One region of the Micromonospora sp. NPDC049301 genome, then DNA from elsewhere that is predicted to be linked to it. Evidence: riboswitches for the same ligand, from Rfam matches in the RefSeq annotation. Region 1 holds a riboswitch; the other holds the start of a gene.
The links. A riboswitch is a leader RNA that binds a small molecule or an ion and turns the genes downstream of it on or off. The one in region 1 is predicted to bind S-adenosylmethionine.
Positions count from the first base shown of each region.

Region 2: it holds a riboswitch for S-adenosylmethionine, as region 1 does, so the genes downstream of both, AB0K07_RS08575 (ABC transporter substrate-binding protein) here and AB0K07_RS24420 (aminotransferase class V-fold PLP-dependent enzyme) in region 1, are expected to answer to the same signal.

Region 1 covers NZ_JBFAQO010000008.1:307,471-312,034, reverse strand. Annotated here, with positions in the region: gene AB0K07_RS24435 (co-chaperone GroES) at 1-88, shown strand, start outside; gene AB0K07_RS24430 (hypothetical protein) at 182-349, shown strand; gene AB0K07_RS24425 (PrsW family intramembrane metalloprotease) at 364-1,842, opposite strand; SAM riboswitch class IV at 1,866-1,986, shown strand; gene AB0K07_RS24420 (aminotransferase class V-fold PLP-dependent enzyme) at 2,033-3,307, shown strand; gene AB0K07_RS24415 (FUSC family protein) at 3,338-4,540, opposite strand.
Region 2 covers NZ_JBFAQO010000002.1:517,935-522,498, reverse strand. Annotated here, with positions in the region: gene AB0K07_RS08580 (amino acid transporter) at 1-1,520, shown strand, start outside; SAM riboswitch class IV at 1,607-1,718, shown strand; gene AB0K07_RS08575 (ABC transporter substrate-binding protein) at 1,992-2,849, shown strand; gene AB0K07_RS08570 (amino acid ABC transporter permease) at 2,895-3,677, shown strand; gene AB0K07_RS08565 (amino acid ABC transporter ATP-binding protein) at 3,674-4,417, shown strand; gene AB0K07_RS08560 (hypothetical protein) at 4,435-4,564, opposite strand, start outside.

The DNA of each region.
Region 1 (4,564 bases):
CCGCGGCTACGTGCTGCTGCGGGAGCGCGACGTACACGCCGTGGCCGCCGAGCGGATCGAGAACGACTCCACCGGCCTCTACCTCTGACGCACCTCCCCCGGCCACCAGGCCCCGCCGCGCGCCGTTTGCCGGGCCGCACGAAGGGAAGCCATCCGGCGACCGTGGCCCTGGGGAGGGACGATGCCGGTATTCGTGAAGAAGCTGCTGGCCTGGGGCAGCGTCGCGTTCCTGATCTACTTCATGGCGTTCCGGCCGGACGGCGCCGCGCAGATGTTCAAGGCGATCGGTGCCGCGCTGATGGCCATGGCCCAGGGCCTCGGTGACTTCCTCACCACCCTGATGACCTGAGCGCCCGCCGACCGTCAGTGCTGACCTGGTGGCCAGGGCGCCGGCGGCCGAGGGCCGTACCAGCCGGGCGGGGCGTGTCCCACCGGGGGCGGCGGCGCGGCCAGCACCACCGGGATCGGCACCACCGGCTCCTCCGGGGCGGACACCGGACGCTGCGAGCCGTCCGGGAAGCGCAGGTGGTAGCGGCCGCCGTCCCAGACTCCCGCCGGGGCCTGCGGGTCCCGCCCCACGAAGAACGACCGGTACGCGGTGATCGCCTCCAGCAGCTCCCGCTCCTCGCGGGCCGTCCGCTCCCGGTCGGCGGGCTTGCGGTCCAGGCCGCGCAGCGACCCGTCGCGCAGCAGGGCCAGCCGTGTGGCGGCGAACTGGTAGCCACGCATCGCCCGCACCCCGGCGTCCCCGGCCACCCGGCGCGCCCAGCTGCGGGCCGCATGCCGGCGGCCGAGGCTGCTCAGCGCGGCCACCTCGGGCGGGCTCAGCCAGCCGGCGCGCACGTAGTCCGGCAACGTCCGCTCGGTCAGCCGCCCCTCCCACGCGCGCAGCCACACCGCCAGCCCCACCATGCCGAAGAAGATCGGCACCATCAGGCCCAGGAAGCCGTACAGCATGATCAGTGCCTCGCCGGTGGCCTGGGTGAGCGTCGGCAGCAGGTTCCAGGTGCCGTGCAGCATCATCGCCAGCAGCAGACCGGCGACCGGGGCGAGCACGCGCACGCGCCGGTCGGCGGTACGGGCCGCGACACCGAGCCCCACACCGGTCATCGAGGTGAAGAGGGGATGCGCGAACCCGAACAGCAGGATCCGGACGATGAAGATGGCGATGACCTGCTGGGTGCCCGTGGCCGGACCGTACCGGTCGGCGCCGGTCGCGTAGCCGTACCCGCCCAGGTAGAGGATGTTCTCCACCATGGCGAAGCCGACCGCGGAGAGACCGCAGTAGACCAGGCCGTCGGTGATCCCGGACCACTCCCGGCGGCGGAACACCAGCAGCAGGATCGGCCCGAGGGCCTTGGTCAGCTCCTCGATGAACGGCGCCACCAGCACTCCGGTGAGCGCCGCCGGCAGCCCCCAGTCGGAGAACCGCGCGGCGGCGAACTCGTTCACGGTGAGCGAGGCGGCGGTGGAGACGAAGGCCCCCCAGGCGAAACAGAAGATCAGATACTTCAGCGGCTCCGGCTCGTACCGGTCCAGCCAGAGGAAGCAGGCGACCAGCACCGGCACCGGCAGGATGGCGGCGACCACCCCGATCAGCAGCGCCCGCACGCCGAGCGACTGGCCGAGCGTGAAGACCATGAACACCGCGCACGCGGCGATGAACAGCACCACCCCGGCCAGCACCAGGAACCGCCGCCAACCCAGTCGGCGCAGCGGCATCCGGGGTGCCTCGCCCGCGGGCGGGGCTGCGGGCGCGGGCGGCGACGGCAGGGGTGCACCGGACGGGGTGTCGGCCATGTGGTCAGCGTAGCCATCCGCCGCCGGCTGGTCCGGGCGCATCCGCAGCCGCTATGCTGCCGGCAGGTCACGAGCGCCAGCGTCAAGCCCCGGCTTGCTGGCCGGCAACCCTCGTCGAGTTCGCGGTGGGGTGCCCCGGGTGATGACCGGGCCCAGCCCGATCGGCGTGCTGGGCAAGCGCGGACCCCGTCCCGACATCGCACCCGGGGTCCCTGACCCCGGAGGTTCCGGCGTGTCCGTCACCCTCGTACCCTCGCTGCCCACCCTGCCCGGCGCGACGCCCGCGCCGGCCCCGTCGCGGCCGCTCGACGTGCTCGGCGTGCCGGGTCAGATCAACCTGGACTACGCGGCCAGCGCACCGTGCGCGCGGGCTGCGGCCGACGCGGTGGCCGAGCTGCTGCCCTGGTACGCGAGCGTGCACCGCGGCGCGGGAGCGCTGTCCCGGCGCTGCACGCTGGCCTACGAGCGGGCGCGGCAGACGGTGGGCGACTTCGTCGGCGCCCGCTCCGACGACCACGTGATCTTCACCCGCAACACCACGGACGCGCTCAACCTGCTGGCGCGGGCGGTGCCCGCCGGCACGACGGTGGTCACCTTCGCCGGCGAGCACCACGCCAACCTGCTGCCCTGGCCGCGCGGCTCGGTACGGCTGCCGGTGCCGACCGATCCAGCCGGGGCGGTACGCGCCCTCGCCGCCGCCCTGACCGAGCTGCGCCGGGACAGCAACCCGGCGCTGCCGGTGCTGGTCGCGGTGACCGGTGCGAGCAACGTGACCGGCGAACTCTGGCCGGTGGCCGAGCTGGCCCGGGTGGCACACCGGCACGGCGCGCGGATCGTCGTCGACGCCGCACAGCTCGCCCCGCACGTCCCGGTCGAGCTGCTCGCGCTCGACGTGGACTACCTGGCCGTCTCCGGCCACAAGCTGTACGCGCCGTTCGGCGCCGGCGTGCTGGTCGGCCGGGCGGACTGGCTGGACGCCGCCCCGCCGTACCTGGCCGGTGGCGGCGCCACCAGCCACGTCGGGCCGGCGACCCACGACGTGACCTGGGCGACCGGCCCGGCACGGCACGAGGGTGGCACCCCGAACCTGCTGGGCGCGGTGGCGCTGGCCGCGGTGTGCGCGGCGCTGGCCGGGGCGGACCGGGCCGCGCTGGCCGCCAGCGAGCAGGCGCTGCTGGCCCGGCTGCGGACCGGCATCGCCGCCCTGCCGCACGTGGTGGAGCTGCGCACCTTCGGCCCGGACACGCCCCGCGTCGGCATCGTCTCGTTCGTGGTCGCCGGGTGGGACTCGGCCGAGGTGGCGGCCCGGCTCGCCGCCGACCACCGGATCGGCGTACGGGACGGGCTGTTCTGCGCCCACCCGCTGGCCCGGCGGCTGCTCGCCGAGGCCGCGGGGCGCACCGGCCGGCGGGATCTGCCGCCCACCGCGCTGCGCGCCAGCATCGGCCTGGGCAGCACCGCCGCACAGGTGGACCGGCTGCTCGCCGCGCTCGCCAGGCTGGGCTGAGCCGGGCCGTCCAGCGGATAGCGGCCCCGGTCAGCCGATCGGCGGGGCGGTGGGGGGTTTCGGCGCCTCGCTCGGCTCGGCCGGTTCGCCGATCGGCCGCTCCTGCTCCCCGAAGGTGGAGCGGATACAGCGGTTCGCCTCCTCCTGATCGATCCCGGAGGCCACCAGCAGGTCGCTCGCCGTGGTCCGGATCTGGGCGATCACCACGCTGCCCGAGAAGCCGACCCCGGCGGCGTACGCCCGACCGGCCTCGCTGACCGCCCGCAGCGACCGTTCCCGGGCCTTCTGTGGCTCCTCGCCGACGGCGAACTCGTGCTTGAGCAGCCGGACCGACTCGGCGAGGTGGTTGACCGCGTCCGGCATCGGATCCGGCACCGGCTCCTCGTCCTCGACCAGCGTGACCGAACGGCGGATCAGCGTGCCGCTGTTGCGCATCGCCCGGTCGATCGGGTCGGCCGCCTCCGCGTAGTGGGTCAGCTCGTCGCGCCGGTGCCAGCGGGCCGGGGAGAGGGTGGCGGTCTCCTTCGCCCCCTGGATCGCCTCGGCCAGCGTGGCCAGCTCCTCCTTGTTGTTGCGCAGCCGCTCCAGCGCCTGCTGGATGAGGGTGCGGTCCCGGTTGCGCAACCCGTCGGCGGTGGCGTCGAGCTGGGCGGCGAGCAGGTCCAACGCCGGCCGGGCGGCGCGGTTGAGCACCCGGAGCGGGTTCAGCGGCAGCAGCACCGCCGTGACCAGCAGCGCGATCCCACCGCCGAGGAACGCGTCGACGAAGCGCGGGATCTCCAGGTTCTGCGTGGACGGGCTCAGCGTGACGATCAGCACCGCCGTGGCCGCCGCCTGGATGACGATGGCCACGCTGGCCCCGGCGAAGATGGTGAGCAGGATCGCCACCGTGACCACCAGGCCGAGCTGCCACGCCCCGGTGCCCAGCAGGTAGATCAGCAGGTCGCCGATGGCGACCCCGATCCCCACCCCGATGATCAGCTCCACGGTCCGGCGGAACCGCTGGCCGACGGACGCCGCCAGGGTGCCGACCGCGGAGATCGGCGCGAAGACCGGCTGCGGGTTTCCGAGCACGCGGTGCGAGATGAAGTACGCCAGCCCGGCGGCGAGCCCGGCCTGCACCGCCAGCCCCCCGGCCATCCGCACCCGGTGCAGCCGGTCGTGCAGGGTGGCCCGGCCGCGGTGCCGCAGTTCCTCGGTGGCCTCGGCGATCCGTGCGCGGTCGACGTCCATCAACCCTTCACGCAGCGCGGTACG
Region 2 (4,564 bases), on a different contig from region 1:
CGACCGCGCACATCGATGAGAACCCGTTCCTGCCCAGCGCGCTCCAGGGACACAAGGTCCTGCTCACGCTGCTGTTGGTGGCGCTGCTGGGCGCGGTGTTCCTCAAGGGGTTCGGCGAGGCCATCGGGATCGCCGTCGTCCTGGTCGCGATCTACCTGACACTGAACGCGGTGGTGATCGTCAACGCGTTGTGGCGGGTGGTCACCCACCCGAGCGCGGTCACGGACTGGACCACCGCACTGACCACCGGCCACGGCGATCCCCTGCTGGTGATCGGGCTGTCGCTGCTGGTGTTCCCGAAGCTGGCGCTGGGCCTGTCCGGCTTCGAGACCGGGGTGGCGGTGATGCCGCACATCCGCGGGGACCGGCAGGACTCCGAGGACCGACCGCTGGGCCGCATCCGCGGCGCCCGCCGGCTGCTCACCACCGCCGCCGTGATCATGAGTGTCTTCCTGGTCACCAGCAGCGTGGCCACCACCGTCCTGATCCCGCCGGAGGCGTTCCAGCCGGGCGGGCCGGCGAACGGCCGGGCGCTCGCCTACCTGGCACACGAGTACCTCGGCGAGGTGTTCGGCACGGTCTACGACCTGTCCACCATCGGCATCCTCTGGTTCGCGGGCGCCTCCGCGATGGCCGGGCTGCTCAACCTCGTACCCCGCTACCTGCCCCGCTACGGCATGGCGCCGGCCTGGGCCCGGGCCGTCCGGCCGCTGGTCCTCGTCTTCACCACGGTGGCGTTCCTGATCACGGTCGTCTTCGAGGCGAGCGTGGACGCGCAGGGCGGCGCGTACGCCACCGGGGTCCTGGTCTTGATCACCTCGGCGGCGACGGCGGTGACCCTCGCGGCGCGGCGGCGGCGCCAGCGAGGCCGGACCATCGCGTTCGGGACGATCGCGGTCGCCTTCGTCTACACCACCGCGGCGAACGTGGTGGAACGTCCCGACGGCGTGAAGATCGCGGCCTGCTTCATCGGTGGGATGATTCTGGTGTCGGCGCTGTCCCGGCTGGTGCGGGCCTTCGAGCTGCGGGTCGACCGGGTGGACCTGGACCCCGAGGCCATCCGGCTGATCGAGGAGTGTGGCGGGCGCCGTATCCGCCTCATCGCCCACGAGCCGGCCACCGGGGACCGCGCCGAGTACCGCGCCAAGCTCGCCCAGACCGTCGCGGACAACGACTTCCCGGCCGACAGCGCCGTGATCTTCGTGGAGGTGACGGTCACCGACCCGTCGGACTTCGAGACCGAGCTGGCGGTGCGCGGCAGCGTGGAGCACGACCGGTACCCGGTGTTCAGACTTACCAGCTCCGCGGTGCCCAGCGCGTTGGCCGCCCTGCTGCTGGAGATCCGCGACCGGGCCGGGCGGTGCCCGCACATCTACTTCGAGTGGACCGAGGGCAATCCGGGCGGAAACTTCCTGCGCTACCTGGCCTTCGGCCAGGGCGAGATCGCCCCCGTCACCCGCGAGATCCTGCGCCGCCAGGAGCCCGACCGGCGCCACCGGCCGCACGTGCACGCCGGGTGACCTGCCGGCCGGATGCCCGTCGCGCACGGTGAGCGTGGTCATAACGACTGGACGATCCGCCGCACCGGCCTGCTAGCCTCGTCCCAGGTCATGAGCGCCAGCGCGAAGCCCCGGCTCGCTGGCCGGCAACCCTCCTCCGCGGTGGGGTGCCCCGGGTGAAGACCAGGCACCGGCACGACGTCGGTGCAAGCGTGGCCTGGCACCCAGGTCAGCACAGACCTGGGAGAACCATGCGAATCCTCCGCACCACCCCATCGGCCGACGCCGCGGATTCCCGCACTGGCTGGCCACCACCGGCACTGACCCGCCGGCGGCACGTGGACATGATGCGGGTCTGCAGCGCCGCCTGTCGCGGCCGCGCCGCGCACTAGCGCACCCCTTTCCCGAACCCACCCCAGCGGTACGCCCCACCGGGCGCACCGTCGGCGGCGTACGCCTGTGCCCGCCGCCGCGCAACCTTCGGAGACACCAGTGCGATTCCTTCCTGCCCTGACCCGGGCCGCCGCCCTCGGCGCGGCCACGATCCTGGCCGCCACCGCGCTCACCGCCTGCGGCGACGACACCTCGTCCGACGCCGCCGGCAACCCGTACGGCCTGGCGCAGCCGGGCGTGCTGCGCACCGGCACGCTGACCGACGCACCGCCGAACGTGTACCTCAAGGACGGCAAGTTCACCGGCTTCGACAACGACCTGCTGACCGCGGTGGCCGGCAAGCTCGGCCTGAAGGTCGAGTTCGTCGGCACCGACTTCTCCGCGCTGCTCTCCCAGGTCAACAACCGCAAGTTCGACGTCGGCAGCTCCTCGATCACCATTACCGAGGCGCGGAAGAAGACCGTCGACTTCGGCAACGGCTACGACTTCGGCTACTTCGGCCTCGACGTGCCGGCCGGCTCGCCGATCACCCGCTTCGATCAGCTCGCCGGGAAGCGGGTCGTGGTGGTGCAGGGCACCGTCCAGGACGACTACGCCACCGGCGAGCAGCTCAACCCGGTCCGGGTGCCGGACTACAACGGCGCGATCAACCAGCTGAAGGCGGGCACCGCCGACGCGTGGATCGCCCCGGCCGAGATCGGCGAGAAGTCGGCCGCCGACAGCAACGGCAAGATCACCGTGGCGGCCAAGCAGCTCAGCCCGGCACCGACCGCGTACGCCGTCGCCAAGGGCAGCGACAAGCTGCGCGAGGCGCTGAACAAGGGCCTCGACGAGGTCATCGCGGACGGCACCTGGAGCCGGTTGCAGGCGCAGTACTACCCGGGCCGGCCGGTCCCGGCGGACTTCAAGCCCGGCAGCGGCACGGTGCCGGTGCCGTCGGCGTCGGCCGCGTCCTGAGGCACGACCGGTGACGAGCGAGCAGGGCGGTAGGAGAGGCGACCGATGGATCCGTTGAGCACCCTGTGGGAGACCTTCTTCGACTGGGACGCGATGCGCGAGGCACTACCCGAGATGCTGACCGTCGGGTTGCCGAACACGCTGATCCTGGCGGTCTCCGCCGCCCTGCTCGGCTCGGTGCTGGGCCTGCTGCTGGCCGTCGCCGGCATTTCCCGCAGCCGGTGGCTGCGCTGGCCGGCGCGGGTCTACACCGACGTGTTCCGGGGGCTGCCGGCCGCCGCGACGATCCTGCTGATCGGCGTCGGGCTCGCGCCGCTGGGCATGCAGGTGTGGGGCCCCGACCCCTACCCGCTGGGCATCCTGGCGCTGTCGCTGATCGCGGCGGCGTACATCGGGGAGATCTTCCGCTCCGGCATCCAGTCGGTGGAGGCCGCGCAGTTGGAGGGCGCCCGGGCGCTCGGCTTCTCCTGGGGCGACGCGATGCGGCTGGTGATCGTCCCGCAGGGCATCCGGCGGGTGCTGCCGGCCTGGGTGAACCAGCTCATCGCGCTGATCAAGGACTCCAGCCTCGTCTACTTCCTCGGCCTGGTGGCCAGCCAGCGGGAGCTGTTCCGGATCGGACAGGACTACGCGGCCACCACCGGCAACGAGTCCGCGCTGCTGCTGGCCGGGCTCTGCTACCTGGCGCTGACCGTGCCTCTGACGCACGCGGTCAACTGGATCGACCGGCGGCTGCGCCACGGCCGGCCGGCCACCGGCCCGGCCGACGAGGACGAGGACGACACCGAGCCGGCGCTGTCCGGCGCGACGGAAGGGGACCGGCGATGACCGTCAGCACGACCACCTCGGTCAGCCTCGACGTACGCGACGTGCACCTCGCCTTCGGACCGAACCGGGTGCTGCGCGGCGTCGACCTGATCGTGCCGCGCGGCGCGACGGCCTGCGTGATCGGGCCGTCCGGGTCGGGCAAGTCCACCCTGCTGCGCACCATCAACCGGCTGATCGAGCCGGACCAGGGCGACGTGCTGCTGGACGGGCGCAGCGTGCTGGGCGACGACCCGGACGCGTTACGGCAGCGGGTGGGCATGGTCTTCCAGCAGTTCAACCTCTTCCCGCACATGAGCGTGCTGCGCAACGTCACCCTGGCGCTGCGCCGCCTGCGCAAGCTCGGCGAGGACGAGGCGGAGGCGGTCGCGCGGGCCCAGTTGGAGCTGGTCGGGCTGGCCGGCAAGGCCGACTCCCGGCCGGCGCAGCTCTCCGGCGGTCAGCAGCAACGGGTGGCGATCGCCCGGGCGCTGGCGCTGCGGCCGGAGGTGATGCTCTTCGACGAGGCCACCTCCGCACTCGACCCGGAGCTGGTCAAGGGGGTGCTCGGGGTGATGGCCGACCTGTCCGCCGGCGGCATGACCATGGTGGTGGTCACCCACGAGATGGGCTTCGCCCGGCAGGTCGCCGACACCGTCGCCTTCATGGACCGGGGCGTGGTGCTGGAGGCCGGCCCACCGGAGGCCATCTTCGAGCGGGCCGAGCATCCCCGGCTACGCCGTTTCCTCGCCCAGGTGCTCTGAACCGTCCTTCCCTCGCGTCAGGAGGCCTGGCGGCGCAGGTGCGCGGCGAACGCCTTCAGGTCGCCGAGCAGCACCAGGATGGCGTTGCGGTACGCGACCGACGCCCACAGGTGCAGCTCCTCGTCGTCCAGCCCGCCGAACGCCAGC